Regions from separate parts of the Janthinobacterium sp. EB271-G4-3-2 genome, predicted to be linked through region 4. Evidence: predicted binding sites of a transcription regulator. Region 4 holds the regulator's gene; each other region holds the start of a gene.
What was found. The regulator sigma-54, encoded in region 4, starts transcription at its own class of promoters, with help from an activator protein. The targets are predictions, from matches to a motif close to TGGCANGNAANCTGCTTT.

Region 1: IGS55_RS02730 (circularly permuted type 2 ATP-grasp protein) is a predicted target of sigma-54. The motif match lies at 2,426-2,443, and genes of this name have one in related genera.
Region 2: urtA (urea ABC transporter substrate-binding protein) is a predicted target of sigma-54. The motif match lies at 1,571-1,588, and genes of this name have one in related genera.
Region 3: IGS55_RS14610 (urease accessory protein UreD) is a predicted target of sigma-54. The motif match lies at 2,971-2,988, and genes of this name have one in related genera.

The regions. Positions count from the first base shown of each region.
Region 1 covers NZ_JACYMG010000001.1:649,841-654,276, forward strand. Annotated here, with positions in the region: gene IGS55_RS02725 (alpha-E domain-containing protein) at 1-942, opposite strand, end outside; gene IGS55_RS02730 (circularly permuted type 2 ATP-grasp protein) at 936-2,390, opposite strand; gene IGS55_RS02735 (sensor histidine kinase) at 2,565-3,692, opposite strand; gene IGS55_RS02740 (hypothetical protein) at 3,776-4,436, opposite strand, start outside.
Region 2 covers NZ_JACYMG010000006.1:264,738-269,173, reverse strand. Annotated here, with positions in the region: gene IGS55_RS15215 (transglutaminase-like domain-containing protein) at 27-638, shown strand; gene IGS55_RS15210 (DUF4349 domain-containing protein) at 654-1,442, shown strand; gene urtA (urea ABC transporter substrate-binding protein) at 1,640-2,893, shown strand; gene urtB (urea ABC transporter permease subunit UrtB) at 3,031-4,436, shown strand, end outside.
Region 3 covers NZ_JACYMG010000006.1:135,535-139,970, reverse strand. Annotated here, with positions in the region: gene IGS55_RS14620 (sensor histidine kinase) at 1-497, shown strand, start outside; gene IGS55_RS14615 (two-component system response regulator) at 672-2,888, shown strand; gene IGS55_RS14610 (urease accessory protein UreD) at 3,019-3,885, shown strand; gene IGS55_RS14605 (urease subunit gamma) at 3,898-4,200, shown strand; gene IGS55_RS14600 (urease subunit beta) at 4,222-4,436, shown strand, end outside.
Region 4 covers NZ_JACYMG010000008.1:185,316-189,751, reverse strand. Annotated here, with positions in the region: gene lptA (lipopolysaccharide transport periplasmic protein LptA) at 1-419, shown strand, start outside; gene lptB (LPS export ABC transporter ATP-binding protein) at 419-1,174, shown strand; gene IGS55_RS18045 (RNA polymerase factor sigma-54) at 1,179-2,657, shown strand; gene hpf (ribosome hibernation-promoting factor, HPF/YfiA family) at 2,727-3,086, shown strand; gene IGS55_RS18035 (enoyl-CoA hydratase/isomerase family protein) at 3,223-4,308, shown strand; gene rapZ (RNase adapter RapZ) at 4,309-4,436, opposite strand, start outside.

The sequences.
Region 1 (4,436 bases), on a different contig from region 4:
GGCCGCCAGGGGAACGAGGAAGTCGCGGCTGACCCGGTTGCCCAGCTCATAGATGTTTTCCAGAAACTCCGTCAAGGTATGGTGCAAGCCCGCCTTCATGATGTCGTCGATATGGCCGAATTTCAGTTCCGCATGCAGCTTGCCGGCGAACCGCTCCGTATCGGCCGACACGTCGTTGCGGATATGTTTCAGATTTTCCACCACGTCATCCATGCAGGCAAGCAGGGACCTGGGCATGTCGCCGCGCAGCATCAGCAATTCCGCCACGCGCGCCGGCGTGATCACGTCACGGTACACCTTGCGGTAGATTTCGAAGCCGGAAACGGAGCGTAGCAGGGCCGCCCAGTAGTAAAAGTCGCGCTGGTTGATGTCTTTCGAGGTGTCGCGCGCGCCGTGGAACTTCACGTCGAGGATGCGCGCCGTGTTGTCGGCCCGCTCCAGGAAAGTGCCGAGGCGAATGAAGTGGATGGCTTCGTCCTTGAGCATGGTGCCCAGAGTTACGCCGCGCGACAGGTGCGAGCGGTATTTGACCCATTCGAAGAAGGCGCTGGGGTCCGTTTCCAGCAGATTGCTTTTCAGGCGCTTCTGCATGTCGAGCCAGGTGGCGTTCTGGATTTCCCACACTTCCGTCGTCAACGTCCCCCGCACGGCGCGGGCGTTTTCGCGCGCGCCCGTCAGGCAGGCCAGGATGGACGAGGGGTTGTTCGGGTCGCGCACCATGAAGTCGAGCACGTCGCGCGTATGAAAGTGGCCATATTGGTGGTCGTACGCGCTTTGCAGCTCGGAAATGCCCAAGGTGGCGCGCCAGCCTTGCTCCGCGTCCTGCTCGGACTGGGGCAGCATGGACGTTTGCATGTTGACGTCGAGCATGCGCGCCGTGTTTTCCGCCCGCTCCGTGTAGCGGGCCATCCAGAACAAATGATCGGCAGTGCGGCTCAGCATGTTTTCTCTCCTGCAAAGGCGGATGTGGCTTCCAGTACCCAGGTATCCTTGGTGCCGCCTCCCTGCGAGGAATTGACCACCAGCGAGCCTTCGCCCAGCGCCACGCGGGTCAGGCCGCCCGGTACCATGGAAATGGTCTTGCCCGACAGCACGAACGGGCGCAGATCGATGTGGCGCGGTGCGATGCCGGCATCGACATACGTGGGGCAGGCGGACAGGGCCAGGGTCGGCTGGGCGATGTAGCCGTCCGGATTGGCCAGCAGGCGCTGGCGGAAGTCCTCGATCTGCGCCAGACTCGACGCGGGCCCCACCAGCATGCCGTAGCCGCCCGCGCCATGCACTTCCTTGACGACGAGTTTCGCCAGGTTGGCCAGCACGTAGGACAGGTCGGCCGCCTTGCGGCACTGGTAGGTGGGCACGTTGTTGAGGATCGGTTCCTGCGACAGGTAAAACTTGATCATGTCCGGCACGAAGGGGTAGATCGACTTGTCGTCGGCCACGCCCGTGCCGATGGCGTTCGCCAGGGTGACTCTTCCCGCGCGGTACACGGACAGCAGGCCCGGCACGCCCAGCGAGGAATCGGAGCGGAAGGCCAGCGGGTCGAGGAAATCGTCGTCGACGCGGCGATAAATGACGTCGACGCGTTTGGGCCCGCGCGTGGTGCGCATGTAGACGGAATTGTCGTTGACAAACAAATCCTTGCCTTCGACCAGTTCCACGCCCATCTGCTGGGCCAGGAAAGCGTGCTCGAAGTAGGCGGAGTTGTACATGCCGGGCGTCATGACGACGACCGTCGGGTCATCGACGCCCATGGGCGCGACGGAGCGCAGGTTGTCGAGCAGCATGTCCGGGTAATGGTCGACGGGCGCGATGCGGTTGCGCGCGAACAGTTCCGGGAACAGCCGCATCATCATCTTGCGGTCTTCCAGCATGTAGGATACGCCGGACGGCACCCGCAGATTGTCTTCCAGTACATAGAATTCGCCCTGGCCCGCGCGCACGATGTCGACGCCGGCGATGTGGGCGTAAATGTCGGAGGCGACGGCAATGCCCTGCATTTCCGGGCGGTATTGGGCATTCTTGTAGATTTGCTCGGCGGGAATGATGCCGGCCTTGATGATGTTTTGCTCATGATAAATATCATGGATGAACATGTTCAAGGCTTGCACGCGCTGCACCAGGCCCGTCTGCATCTGCGCCCATTCGGCGGCGGGGATGATGCGCGGGATGGTGTCGAACGGAATCAGGCGTTCCGTGCCGGCATCGTCGCCGTAGACGGCGAACGTGATGCCGACCCGGCGGAACGTCAGGTCGGCTTCGGCCCGCTTGCGGGCGATGGTCTCGGGGGATTGCTGCTCCAGCCAGTTGCTGAATTCACGATAGTGTTCACGTACCTTGCTGTCCGTACCCACTTCATTTGCAGTCATTTCATTGAAAAAATTTGCCATGTTGTGATTTCCCTTGAGCCGTGTCTGACTATAGCTCAGCAGAAATCGTGCCAGTGCCGCGTACCCGAAAGTATGTAAAGAATGACCATTTTTGTGGCGTAACACCGTCATCCGCACCGCTTTGGTGCGCTACGGCAGCGATTTTGCAGGCGGATGGGGCGCTGGATGGTGAAGTCAGGCGTCCGGCGTGACGAAGGGCCGGCAGTCGATGGGCAGGTCGATGGTAAACGTGGTGCCCGTTTCCGGCGCGCTGTCGACCAGCGCGCTGCCGCCATGGCTTTCCGCCACGTTTTGCACGAAGGGCAGGCCGATGCCCCAGCCGAGCGCGCTGCCCTGGTGTTCGCGGCGCAGGTATTCGAAGATGCGCTCGGTCTGCTCCGGGGCGATGGTGCTGCCCGTGTTGTGCACGGTGAGTATCATGCGTTCGCGCAGGGTGTTGATGTGGATATGGATGGGGCCGTCGTCGCCGTACTTGAGGGCATTGCCCACGAGGTTTTCCAGGGCGCGGCGCAGCGAATTTTCGCACCACCAGCCGGTGACGGACGCGCCCGTCACCAGGCATTTGCCCGGATGGCCGGTATTGACGCTGTCGCCCACCTTTTGCGCCAGCGGCAGGATATCGAAGCGATGCAGGACCAGCGGCAGCTTTTGCCCCCGGTGGTAGCTGAGCGTATCAAGCAATTCCTGGATCATTTCGTCGAGGCGCTTGCCGTGTTCGATGATTTTCGACGCCAGGGCCGGCACGTCGAGCTGCTGTGGGCACCGTTGCAGCAGCTGGGCGCTGTTGAGCATGACGGAGAGGGGATTGCGCATGTCGTGCGACAGCCCGGCCGCGATGCGTCGCTGGAAGCTTTCATGCATGGCGGTAAATTCCAGGATGGCTTCGCGTATACCCGTATCGATCGAGGCATTGATCACCTGCCAGTCGCGGCGCCGCAGCGGCACGCCCGCTTCGAGGGCCGCATCGGCGAAACAGTCGCGGAAGATCTGGTATTCCTGGATCACCTGTTCCGGGCCATAGCTGGTCATGCGCGCCCGTTCGTTGCCGTGCACGGCCGGGGCGTTGGTATTGCCGGTGGCATCGTCGCGCGGATAGCCTGGCGTCAGCGCTTCGGCCAGGTTGTCGAAGAAGGCGGGCAAGGTATTGATCAATATGGGTGTCAGCAGGGCATCGGCGCCGCGTACCTTGGCGCGTACCTCGTGTTCCCATTGCGTCAGCACGGCATCGCGCATGCTGAAGATGCGCCGCGTGCGCGCGGGCATGTCCAGTACATGCATTTTCTGGTCAGAGGCATAGGTCATCGCAGCTCTCCATCGACAGCTCGGCATCCGCGCGGTGCGGCCGGGGAGCTAAAGTATCCTCCAATTCGGCATGCGGGGGGTGTTCAATTTGCCGCGTCGGCGCCTGTCATGACGGCGCTCAAATGACCGAGGGCCGTATCCCATTGCTCCAGCGAAAAGTTCTGCGGATCGTCATGCCCATTCGCAAAGCCTGTGTCGAGCACGGCATGGAAGGCGGGGATCAGCCATGTTCCCTTGCGCACGCTGGCGGCGATGTACAGCAGGGCCAACCGTTCGTATTGTGCGGACGTAAAGCCGGGATCGGGCGCCAGGCCATCGTTGCCCTTGCCGCCGCCGGGCACGGAGTTGCGTGGCTGCACCAGTTCCACGTGCAGGAACAGGCCAGTCAGCGATGGCTTGTCTTTTTCCAGCTTGCTGGCGTAGCTGGCCGTGCCGAAGTCGCGCACTTGCAGCGAGCCGCCCAGGCGGTTCACGTAGACATGGCCTTTCGGACCGCCGCCCAGCGCGGGGTTACGTAGATTGAAATCGTTGAAATCCCAGCTGGCGTCGTTGATGTGGCCGGGAATGGGCTCCAGCAGGAAATTCGGGTAGCTGGTGTCGTGGATGACGAAATAGCGGGCCATGGGCGCGGCCAGCCGGCCCACGGCGCGCGACAGCGGTGCATCGACGGCGCCGCCCACGTCGGCCTCGCTGATCGATTGCTGTGCCAGCCAGGCACGCAGCCTGGCAGGCGCGATGTCCGTG
Region 2 (4,436 bases), on a different contig from region 4:
TTATCTTTTCGCATTGCCTTTATGCCATGCCTACCGACTGTTCCCCCGACTTTTCCATATATCTAGCCAGCAGCACCTACATCGACAGCGACCATCCGGCCGTGCGCGCCAAGGCGGCCGCACTGGCGGCAGGTGCCGTGGGCGACGCGGCCATCGCGGCCCGCTGCTTTGCCTTCGTGCGCGACGAGGTGGCCCACAGCTGGGATTACCAGCGCAATCCCGTCACTTGCCGCGCTTCCGACGTCTTGCAGCATGGCACCGGCTATTGCTATGCGAAGAGCCATCTGCTGGCCGCGCTGCTGCGCGCCAATGGCATTCCCGCCGGCCTGTGCTACCAGCGCCTGGCCGTCGGGGAAGTGGGTCCGCCGTTCTGCCTGCATGGCTTGAACGCCGTGTATCTGCAGGATTCTGGCTGGTACCGCATCGATGCGCGCGGCAACAAGCCCGGCGTCGATGCCGCCTTCACGCCGCCACGCGAGCAACTGGCCTTTCCCGTGCTGGCGCCCGAGGAACGCGACTTGCCGGAAATCTGGGCGGAACCGCTGCCGCAGGTGGTGGCGTCGCTAACGCAATACGCCACCGTGCAGGACGTGGCGGCGCACTTGCCCGATATCGCATTGTTGCCGCTGCAAAAATAATTCAGGAAAGAAATCATGAAAAAAGTGTATGTAGGTCTGATCGGCCTGATGTTGCTGGCCGGTTGCGGCGGCAAGGGCGAAAGCGGCGGGCAATCGAGCGCCGCGCGTCTCGAAGGCAAGGAAAAGGGCAGCGAGTTTCTAGCCTATGAACATAATGTCAGCGTCGATACGCACGAGGCGCAAGTGCGGCCCCTGTATGAAAAAGTCGTTGCCGCCTGCAAGGCCGATACGGAAAACGGCTGCTTGCTGCTCGATTCCAGCCTAGACAGCGGCCGCTACGTGCATGCGCGCATCAGCATGCGCGCCAAGCCGGCCGGCATCAAAAAGCTCGTCGCGCTGGTCGCGGCCGAAGGCGACGTCACGAGCCAGGGCACCAAGGTGGAAGACCTGGGCCGTCCTGTGCTGGACAGCAAGAAGCGCCTGGAGATGCTCAAGCAATACCAGGCGCAATTGCAAGATCTGGAAAAGCGCTCGGGCGCGAATGTCGACGCCCTGATCAAGGTGACCAAGGAACTGGCCACCGTGCAAGTGGAGCTGGAGCAGGCGACGGCGGCCGACGCGCTGTTGATGCAGCGCATCGACACGGACTTGCTGAACGTGGCCATCAGCGCCGAAGGCAAGCAATCGTTCTGGCGCCCCGTCAAGCGCGCGCTGGGCAATTTCACGGACAACCTATCGGAAGGCGTGGCCAACGCCATCACGGCCATGGCCTACATCCTGCCGTGGCTGATCGCCTTCATGCTGCTGTTCCCGCTGGGACGCAAGGGCTGGCGCCGCTTGAGAGGCGTGCCGCGCAAGGATTGATGCCGGGATTGTTGCGTCCGGCGCACCGTTTTACGGCAATTTGAAACCTGGCTGCACAGTCCTTGTGCAGCCAGGTTTTTTTTCGTGCGGCGAGCGCCGCGTGCACCATGGCGGACACCTGCTCGTGCTGGCATGCATTCTGCTTTAACAACATCGTATGCTCAGCTCGACCCCACGAACCCATCACAGGAGTCCCCATGTCACGACGCATCATCCTGAAAGCGGCCGCCGCCGGCGCACTGGCCCTGGCCACGTCCACTTACATGCCGGCAGCCTTGGCCGCCGATACGATCAAGGTAGGCATTTTGCACTCGCTGTCGGGCACCATGGCCATTTCCGAAACGTCGCTGAAGGACGTAGCCTTGATGACGATCGCCGAGATCAATGCCAAGGGTGGCGTGCTGGGCAAGAAACTGGAAGCCGTCGTCGTCGACCCGGCGTCAAACTGGCCCTTGTTCGCGGAAAAAGCGAGACAATTGGTGGCGCAGGATAAAGTGGCTGTCGTGTTCGGCTGCTGGACGTCCGTGTCGCGCAAGTCGGTTTTACCCGTGTTCAAGGAGCTCAACAGCCTGCTGTTTTACCCGGTGCAATACGAGGGCGAGGAACTGGAAAAGAATGTGTTTTACACGGGCGCGGCGCCGAACCAGCAGGCGATCCCGGCCGTGGAATACCTGATGAGCAAGGATGGCGGCGGCGCCAAGCGCTTCGTGCTGCTGGGCACGGATTACGTGTATCCGCGCACCACCAACAAGATCCTGCGCGCCTTCCTGAAAAGCCGTGGCGTCAAGGATAGCGATATCAGCGAGGTCTACACGCCGTTCGGCCACGCCGACTATCAAACCATCGTCGCCAACATCAAGAAGTTTTCCACGGGTGGCAAGACGGCCGTCATTTCCACTATCAATGGCGACTCGAACGTGCCGTTCTACAAGGAGCTGGGCAATGCGGGCTTGAAAGCCACGGACGTGCCCGTCGTCGCGTTTTCCGTCGGCGAGGAAGAGCTGCGCGGCATCGATACCAAGCCGCTGCTCGGCCACCTGGCTGCATGGAATTATTTCGAGTCCGTCAAGAACCCCGTGAATACGGCCTTCATCAAGCAGTGGAAGGCGTATGCCGTGGCGCAAAAGCTGCCGAACGCGGGTTCCGTCGTGACGAACGACCCGATGGAAGCGACCTATGTCGGCATCCACATGTGGGCGCAAGCCGTGGAAAAAGCCAAGTCGACCGATACCGACAAGGTGATCGCCGCCATGGCGGGCCAGAGCGTCAAGGCGCCATCGGGCTTCACCCTGACCATGGATGCCACGAACCACCACCTGCACAAGCCCGTGATGATCGGCGAGATCAAGGCCGATGGGCAATTCAATGTCGTGTGGAAAACCAAGGAACCGATACGCGCCCAGCCGTGGAGCCCGTATATCAAGGGCAATGAGGGCAAGCAGAAGCTGTAAAAAGCTTGCGCGTCGATTCGTCGCCGCAACCCCAGGCAAAGAGCTGGGGTCAGACCCGGCGGGTCCGACCCCTGTCCTTGTCTTTGGGGAAAGGATACCTGTCAAGACATCGGCTTTACTACATGGAATCCACGCACATGCAGCTTCTCCCCAAACTGCTGGTTCTCGCCTGCCTGTTGCTATCCTCGCTGGCGCAGGCCGCCATCGCTCCAGAATTGCTCAAGCCGCTGGCCGGCGACGACCCCGACGCCAGGGTTGCCGCCGTGGCGCAGATCGCCGCGCTGGCCACCCCCGAGGCCGCCAAAGTGCTGCAGGCGTTGCAGGACGACACTTTATACGCCGCGCCCGATGGCAAGGTGTACCTCGTCGACGGCGAGCAGGCGGTTGACCCGGCAAGCGGCCGGAGCGTGCCGCTGCCGGAAGGCAGCGAAGGCGTCATGGTCAACAACCGCTTGCGCTCGGCCGTGGCGGGTGCCTTGTCGGGCTTGCAGTTGCTGGCGCCGGAGCGCAGCGCCCGCCTGGCCGCCGCGCAGGCGCTGCTGCAATCCGTGGATCCGGCGCAGCTTCCCCTGATCCACAAGGCGCTGGCGCGGGAAAGCGATGGCGAGATCCAGCAGATATTGCAGGTGCTGATCGCCAGCGCCAACCTGCATGCGCCAGACGCCGCCACGCGCAAGCAGGCCGTGCAGGCCCTGGCGGGCAGCAGCGATGCGCGCTTGCTGCCCGTGCTGCAAGCCATGCTCGAGAAGGGAGGCGAGCCCGACGAAGCCGTGCAGCTGGCCGCCATCGAGACCATGCGCCAGATCAAGGGGCGGGTGGCACGCATGGAATTCGCCGGCAATGTGTTCTACGGCATCTCGCTGGGCAGCGTGCTGCTGCTGGCCGCGCTGGGGCTGGCCATCACCTTCGGCTTGATGGGCATCATCAACATGGCGCACGGCGAATTGCTGATGATAGGCGCATACACGACCTATTTATGCCAGCTGTTCTTCCGCACCTATCTGCCTGGCCTGCAGGATGCGTATCTGCTGGCGGCGCTGCCGGCCGCTTTTCTCGTCGCGGGACTGGTGGGCGTGGCGCTCGAGCGCACGGTCATCCGCTGGCTGTACGGGCGGCCGCTGGAAACCCTGCTGGCCACCTGGGGCATCAGCCTGATCCTCATGCAGACGGTGCGTACGATCTTCGGCGCGCAAAACGTGGAAGTGGCCAATCCCGCCTGGATGTCGGGCGGCGTGACGGTGCTGGGCGGCCTCGTGCTGCCGTACAACCGGCTGGCCATCATCGTCTTCGCCGTCCTTGTCGTGGTGGCCGTGTGGCTGATCCTCAACAAGACACGGCTGGGCCTGTTCGTGCGGGCCGTCACGCAAAACCGCCGCATGGCCGATTGCGTGGGCGTGGCCACGGGCAAGGTCGACATGCTGACTTTCGGCCTCGGCTCCGGCATTGCCGGGCTCGGTGGCGTGGCCCTGTCGCAGCTGGGCAACGTGGGGCCGGACCTGGGCCAAAGCTACATCGTCGATTCCTTCATGGTGGTGGTGCTCGG
Region 3 (4,436 bases), on a different contig from region 4:
CCGTCAGCGACACGGGCATCGGCATCGCCCCGGAAGACCAGCAGCGCATTTTCGAGCCCTTCGTGCAGGCCGACAGCGCGGGACCCAAGGACGGCACGGGCCTGGGCCTGGCCATCTCGCGCGAATTCGTGCAGCTGATGGAAGGCGAACTGACGGTGGAATCGACGCCGGGGCAGGGCGCCGTCTTCAGCTTCAGCATCCCCGCGCAGGCGGCCGAGGCGCCATTGCAGGTGCCCGTGCCGCAGCCCGTGTCGCCGGCGCCCGAGGTGCGGCCGGCGCTGCGGGCGCAAGATTTGCTGCTGCTGACCGGGGAAGAACGCGCCGCCTTGCTGGTGGCGCTGCGCGAATTGAACCTGGCCAGGGTGGCGCAGCTGCTGGCGGCCCTGCCCGCGGTGGCGGCGCCGTTGCTGGCGCCGCTGCAGTCCATGCTCGACCAGCATCAGTACCGCCAGCTGTGCGACTTGCTGGAGAAAGAAGGCGTGCTGGCGCACGCTTGAAAGTGTGGGCTGACAACATCGGATTCGCTGAAAAGAACGACTAAGTAGCGCCGATGGATGGTGCTAAATTGCAATAAAGATTATGATGATAGTACGTAGTTCATCGCAAAAAAATGTCTTGTCCAGCGTGGCAACCGACCGCCGCGCCTCATCCAAAGCTGAGAGAACTGCTACATGCACCGCGATTTTTCGGAAGTGAACTCGAAGGGCGAAGTACTGATCGTTGAAGATACGCCGGCTTCGCTGAAGCTGTTGAGCGATTTGCTGGGCGGCGCCGGCTATGCCGTGCGCCAGGCGCCGAACGGTGAACTGGCCCTGTGGACGGCCCAGGCGCGCCCGCCCGAGCTGATCCTGCTCGACGTGCGCATGCCCGGCCTCGACGGCTTTGAAGTGTGCCGCCGCCTGAAGGAGATACCGTCCCTGCGCCAGGTGCCGGTGATCTTTCTGTCGGCCCAGTACGATACGGACGACAAGGTGCGCGGCTTTGCGCTGGGCGCCGTCGATTTCATCGCCAAACCCTTCCAGGCCGAGGAAATCCTGGCCCGCACGGACGCCCACGTGCGCCTGGCGCGGGCGCAGCTGCAGCTGGCGCAGGAGCGCGCCAACCTGGAACGCAGGGTGGCCGAACGCACGGCCGAACTGGAGCAAGTGGCCAGCACCCTGGCGCGCGAAGTGCAGATCCGCCGCGCCAATGAAGAATTGCTGCGCCTGTCGGGCCAGGTCTTCGAAGCGACCCAGGACGCCATCCTGATCACCGATGCGGCTGGCGTCATCGTCACGGCCAATCCCGCCTTTACGCGCATCACCGGCTACGCGGCGCAGGAAGTGGTGGGCACGGACATCATGCGCCTGCATGCCGAATACACGGGCGAAGCGGTGCTGCTGGCCCTGCGCCAGGGCTTGCGCAGCAGCGGCTGCTGGTCGGGCGAGGTGCAGACGCGGCGCAAGAGCGGCGACACCTATCCCTGCCTGCTCAGCGTCTCCACCGTGCACGGGCCCGACGGCGCCGTCGTCAACTATATCGGCGTCTTCCTCGACATCAGCGAGCGCAAGGCCGAGCAGCATCTGATCGATTTCCTTTCCTACCACGATGCGCTGACCGGTTTGCCGAACCGCGTGCTGCTGCGCGAGCGCTTCGAACAGGCGCGCGCGAACGCCGCGCGCGACAGCCAGCAGGTGGTGCTGATGTGCCTCGACCTGGACCGCTTCAAGAACATCAACGATTCGCACGGCCAGGCCGTCGGCGACAAGGCGCTGCAAGTGGTGGCGCGTTTCCTGTCCGGCTGCGTGCGCGAAGGCGACACGGTGGTGCGCCAGGGCGGCGACGAATTCCAGATCCTGCTGCAGGACGATGCCCTGCTGGGGCGTACCCTGGGGCTGGCGCAAACCATCCTGGCCGGCCTGCGCGAGGAACTCAGCGTCGATGGCGAACGCCTGGCGCTGACGACGAGCATCGGCATCGCGATGTGCCCGGCCGACGGCGACAGCCTCGACGACGTGCTGCGCCACGCCGACACGGCCCTGGTGCGCGCCAAGGAAATGGGGCGCGACCATTACGCCTTCTTCACGGAGCGCATGGGCAGCGATATCCGCGCCCGCCTGGCGATGCAGCAGCAGTTGCGCGGCGCCATCTGCCGCGATGAATTCGAAGTGCACTACCAGCCGCAGATGTGCTTGCGCACGGGCGCCTTGCTGGGCGCGGAAGCCCTGCTGCGCTGGGATAATCCGGTACTGGGCAAGGTGCCGCCCGGCCTGTTCATCGCGCTGGCCGAGGAATACGGCTCGATCACGGCCATCGGCGAATGGGTGCTTGAAAGCGTGTGCGCGCAAATCCGCGCCTGGCACGACGCTGGCCTGGGCAGCATCAAGGTGGCCGTCAATCTGTCCGGCAAACAGTTCGCGCAAGACCGCACGGTGCCTTTCGTCGAGGCGGCCTTGCGCAAATACGGCATCGCGCCCGCCTGCCTCGGCATCGAGATCACGGAAAGCACGGTGATGGGCGACCCGGACAAGGCCGTGGCGGCCCTTACGCGCCTGAAGGATATCGGCGTGGGTATTTCGCTCGACGATTTCGGCACCGGCTATTCCAGCCTCGGCTACCTGAAACGCTTTCCCATCGACGTGCTGAAGATCGACAAATCCTTCGTCGACGACGTCACCACCAGCAGCAGCGACGCGGCCATCGCCCGTTCCGTCATCTCGCTGGCGCACAACCTCGACATGCGCGTCATCGCAGAAGGCGTGGAAACGCGCGAACAGGTCGACTTCCTGACGGAACACGGCTGCGATGAAATGCAGGGCTATTTTTTCAGCCGCCCCCTGGCCGCGGAAGCCTTCACGGCCTTGCTGCGCGAACGGCGCACCCTGGCCGTGACAGTGGCTGCGGCCTAAGCGCCGCGGTGCGGCAGATGCACCATGCCGGTGCGCCCGCCGCAGCGCGGTGCACGATTCTCACTTTTCCTTCCCCTGACGCTGGCACATATCCTGCTTAGGTAATCGCTTATTTACGCGATTGCCCCGCATGCCAGACAGCACCCGACCAGTCACGCCTTTACCAGCCAGCGCACACGGCGCATGGCAGGCGCAGCTGCGCCTGGGCTTTGCCTTGCATGATGGCGTCAGCCGCCTCGTCGAGCGCACGCACAGCGGCCCCCTGCGCGTGCAAAAGCCCCTGTACCCGGAAGGCGGCGCCGTCTGCCACGCCATCATCATCCATCCGCCCGGCGGCGTCGTGGGCGGCGACCAGCTGGCCGTCGACGCCACGGTGGGCGAGGGCGCGCACGCCTTGCTCACGTCGCCGGGCGCCGCCAAGTGGTACCGCGCCAACGGCCACGTCTCGGGCCAGCACATCGTGCTGCACGCCGGTAGCGGCGCGGCCATCGAGTGGCTGCCGCAGGAAAGCATTTTTTTCGACCAGGCGTGCGTGCGCCTGCGCCACGAGGTGGAACTGGCGCAGGACGCCCGCTACATCGGCTGCGACATCGTCTGCCTGGGCCGCAGCGCCTCGGGCGAAGTTTTCAATACGGGCAGTATCAGCCAGCAGGTGCGGATCCGCCGTGGCGGCAAGCTGCTGTGGTGGGAGCAGGGTGTGCTGGCCGCCGACGGCGCGCTGATGGCCAGTCCGCTGGGCTTGGCGGGCCACACGGTGTGCGCCACCCTGATCGCAGTCGGCATGCCAGTTGCGCCGGCCGTGCTGGCGGCCGTGCGCGGGATCGCCGTGCCGGCCGGCGCCGCGTTTGGCGCCACGCACATGAAATCGCTGGTGGTGGTGCGCCTGCTGTGCGGCGACAGCGAGGCGGCGCGCCGCATCATGCTGGCCGCATGGCAGCTGCTGCGCCCCGCCATGCTGGGACGCGACGCCGTCGTGCCTCGCATCTGGAACACTTGAAGAAGGAAGAACATGGACCTGACTCCCCGCGAAAAAGACAAGCTGCTGATTTTTACGGCCGCGCTGCTGGCCGAACGGCGCCTGGCGCGCGGCTTGAAATTGAATTATCCGGAAGCGGTGGCCCTGATCAGCGCCGTCATCATGGAAGGCGCGCGCGACGGCAAGTCGGTGGCGCAGCTGATGTCGGACGGTACCAAGATACTCTCGCGCGCCGACGTCATGGACGGCATCGCCGAGATGATCCCCGACATCCAGGTGGAAGCGACCTTCCCCGATGGCAGCAAGCTGGTGACAGTCCACCACCCGATACCGTAGTTTTTTGAGAAGGAGCCCCTCATGACCCCAGGCGAATACCAATTGGAAGAAGGCGAAATCAGCTTGAATGCCGGGCGCGCCACGGCCACCGTGGTGGTGGCCAACCGGGGCGACCGGCCGATACAGGTCGGCTCGCACTTCCACTTTTTTGAAGTCAATCCGGCGCTGGCCTTCGAGCGCTGGCGCGCCTACGGCATGCGCCTGAACATCACGGCCGGCACGGCCGTGCGCTTCGA
Region 4 (4,436 bases):
AGGGCACCCTGACCATGAAGGCGGGCCGGGCCCTGATCACGGAAGACCCGCAAGGCTACCAGTTCATCACCTTCTGGGCCGATCCCGGCAAGCTGGCCACCTTCCGCCAGAAGCGCGACGGCGCGGGCGACCTGTGGGTCGAAGGCGAGGCGGAGCGCGTGGAATACGACAACAAGACGGAAGTGGTGAAACTGTTTTCCAAGGCCAAGCTGACGCGCCTGGAAGGCACGAAAGTGACCGACGTGGCCAATGGCGCCTTCATCTCGTATGACAGCCGCCAGGAAGTATTCAAGATGGAAAATTCCGACAGCGGCACCAGCACCTCCGATGGCGGCAGCGTGCGCATGGTGATCCAGCCGAAGACCAAGGCGCCCCAAGCGGAGAAAGCGCCGGCCACGCCTGCGCCAGGAAAGAAATAATGGACAATACTCGTTGCGGCAGCACCCTGATCGTTCGCGGTCTGCAAAAAACCTATGGCAAGCGGCAAGTCGTGCATGATGTCTCGCTGCAAGTCGAATGCGGCGAAGTGGTGGGTTTGCTGGGTCCGAACGGCGCCGGCAAGACCACCTCGTTCTACATGATCGTCGGCCTGGTGCCGTCGGACGGCGGCAGCATCGACATCAGCGGCGTGGACATTTCCAGCCTGCCGATCCACCGCCGCGCGCAGATGGGCTTGTCCTATCTGCCGCAGGAAGCGTCCGTCTTCCGCAAGCTGACGGTGGAAGACAATATCCGCGCCGTGCTGGAAATCCAGACCGTCGAAGGCCGTCCTTTGAAGAAGGCCGAGATCGAGGAGCGCCTGGATAAACTGCTGGCCGATTTGCAGATTGAAAAGTTGCGCGAGAACCAGGCCCTGTCCCTGTCGGGCGGCGAGCGCCGCCGCGTGGAAATCGCCCGCGCGCTGGCCACCGATCCCCGTTTCGTGCTGCTCGACGAACCGTTCGCCGGCGTCGATCCGATCGCCGTGATCGAGATCCAGCGCATCGTGCGCTTCTTGAAGGAGCGCAATATCGGCGTGCTGATCACCGATCATAATGTGCGCGAGACGCTGGGTATTTGCGACCGTGCCTACATCATCAACCAGGGCTCGGTACTGGCGTCGGGACGCCCCGACGACATCATCGCGAACGAGTCGGTACGCCGGGTCTATCTGGGCGAACACTTCCGCATGTAAGCCAATGAAACAATCATTGCAGCTGCGCACTTCGCAGCACCTGGCACTGACGCCGCAGTTGCAGCAATCGATACGCCTGTTGCAATTGTCGACCCTGGAATTGCACCAGGAGCTCGAGCAACTGCTGACGGACAATCCCTTGCTCGAGCGCCTCGATGACCCGCTCGACCGTTCGCTGCGCCTGCTGTCCGACGGGGCCTTGAGTTCCACGGCCGCGCCGGCCGAAGCGCCGCCCCAGCCGCCAGGCCAGGAGGCGCCTGCCACGCCGGCCGAAGCGGAAACCTTTGACGGCGAGGCGGGCGAGGGCCCGGCCGCCGCGGACGGCGGCGACAGCGACTGGAGCGAGGCGAGCCGGGGCAAGGCGCCCGACGACGAAGATTCGCGCCCGCAACTCGAAGCCCATCACTGCACCTTGCGCGAACACCTGATGGAGCAGATGCGCGTGACGGTGCTCGAGTTGCGCGACCGCGCGCTGGTCGAGCTGATCATCGACGCGCTCGACGACAATGGCTACCTGGAAGAGACGCTCGACGACATCCTGGCGCGTCTGCCGGAAGAGCTGGAAATCGATGCCGACGAGATGCGCACGGCCTTGTCGCTGCTGCAAAGTTTCGATCCGCCCGGCGTGGGCGCGCGCAATGCGTCCGAATGCCTGGCGCTGCAAATCAAGCGCTTGCCGCACATTGCCATGGTGACGCGGCGCATGGCCCTCGTCATCGTGGAAAAGCACCTGGCCTGGTTTGCCCAGCGCGATTTCAACAAGCTGAAAAAAGCCCTCGACTGCGACGATGAAGACCTGCGCGAAGCACAGACGGTGATTCGCCAGTGCAATCCGCATCCGGGCGCCGTATTCGCCTCGGACGTGTCCGATTACGTGGTGCCCGACGTCGTCGTCAAGCGCGCGCGCAATGGCTGGCAAGTGACCCTGAACAACGACGTCATGCCGCGCCTGCGCGTCAATGCCATGTATGCCAACTTGCTCAAGCAGGGCAAGGGCGAGGGCGCCATGGGCGCACAGTTGCAGGAAGCCAAGTGGCTGATCAAGAATATGCGCCAGCGTTTCGACACGATCCTGCGCGTGGCACAGGCGATAGTAGAAAGACAAAAGAACTTTTTCTCGCACGGAGCCGTTGCCATGCGCCCCCTTGTGCTCCGTGAAATAGCTGATACACTGGGTTTACACGAGAGTACTATCTCGCGGGTAACAACTCAAAAGTACATGCTGACCCCGCACGGCATGTTCGAGTTGAAATATTTCTTTGGTAGCCACGTCGCCACCGAAGCGGGGGGCGAAGCGTCATCGACGGCGATACGGGCATTGATCGTGCAACTGACAGGAGCAGAAGACCCTAAAAATCCTTTATCCGACAGTAAGATTGCGGACATGCTGGGGGAACAAGGCATGGTGATTGCGCGACGTACTGTTGCCAAATACCGGGAAGCGTTGAAAATTCCGCCAGTGAGCCTGCGTAAGTGTTTGTAAGTTTTTTTCGGTTCCTCTGCGGGCCGGATAGGATGGACCGCACGAACCCGATCATCTTTAGGAGTGTGTATGAATCTCACCATCAGCGGACATCATCTCGAAGTGACACCAGCCATCCGTGAATACGTACAAACGAAGCTGGAGCGCGTGAAACGTCATTTCGATCAAGTTATCGATATCGCCGTGATTCTGACCGTGGATAACCTCAAAGAGAAAGAAAAACGTCAAAAGGCCGAAGTCAACCTGCGTTTAAGTGGCAAAACTGTCTATGTGGAAAGCCTGGCACAAGACCTGTATGCCGCGATCGATGCCCTGATCGACAAGCTCGATAGGCAAGTGATGAAATACAAAACCAAAGTGCAAGGGCACGGTAAAGAGGCGATCAAGCATCTGCCAGACAGCTCGGAAGAAGAATTCGCCCCCGCCTAAGCGGCCCGCGACTTTCAACCGGTTGTGATCAACTAAGGGCGCACATTGCGCCCTTTTTTGCGCCCGTACCTTTTGAACGCAATGTTCCCCGCGCAGGCGCTAGAATGTTTGTACTTTCACTTCTTTCACGCCTGCCATGAGCGACTTCGTCCAGACTTCCATCCGCAACCGCACGGGGCATATCGTGCTCGACCGTCCGAAGGCCTTGAATTCCCTGTCGCTGGAGATGGTGCGCGCCCTGAGCGCGGCCCTGCTGGCCTGGCGCGACGATCCGCAGGTGGACGCCGTGGTGATCCGCTCGAGCAGCGAGAAAGCCCTGTGCGCCGGCGGCGACATCCGTTTCTTTTACGATGCCGGCCTGGCCACGCCGCAAGGCGGCAGCGCCTTGCTGGAAGATTTCTTTACGGAAGAATACGCGTTAAATCATGTGATTCATTTCTATCCGAAACCGTATATCGCCGTGATGGATGGCGTGGTGATGGGCGGCGGCATGGGCGTGGCGCAAGCCGGGCCCGGCAACCGCTTGCGCATCGTCACGGGCCGCACGCGCATGGCCATGCCTGAAGTCAATATTGGTTTGTTTCCCGATGTGGGCGGCAGCTATTTCCTGTCCCGCCTGGCCGGCCAGCTGGGCCTGTACCTGGGCTTGACGGGCTTGACGATCAGCGCGGCCGACGCCCTGTACATGGACCTGGCCGATGTCTACCTGCCCGAGGCGCAGATGGGGGCGCTGCTGGCCCTGTTCGAGTCGACGCCGGGCGAGGCCTTGCCGGTGGCCATCAAGGCGCTGGCGGCGCCATTCCAGGCACAGGCCGGCGTCTCCTCGCTGGCGGCGGCGCGCGCGGCGCTGGACCGCCATTTCGGCGCCGGCTCCGTGGCGGCCATCATGGCCTCGCTGGCGCAGGACGACAGCGCATTCGCCGGCAAGGCCCTGGCGGCCATGCGCCTGCGCTCGCCCTTGATGATGTCGGTAACTCTGGAATTGCTGCAGCGGGGGGCTCACTTGGGCGTGGCCGATTGCCTGCGCATGGAGCGCACGGTGGTGGGCCACAATTTCGAGCATGGCGAAGTGCTCGAGGGCGTGCGCGCGCTGGTGGTCGACAAGGACAATGCGCCGCGCTGGCAGCCTGCCAGCCTGGACGGGGTCGACGCGGCCATGGTGGCGCGCTTCTTCGCCCCCGTCTGGCCGGCGTCAGCGCATCCGCTGCGCCACCTGAATTAACTAGCTACGTTCGCGGTGGCGCAGCACCACCCGTTCATTCGGGCCGAAGTATTGCGCCAGCCGTTCCGCCATGTACACGGAGCGGTGCTGGCCGCCCGTGCAACCGAGGGCCACCGTCAGGTAGCTGC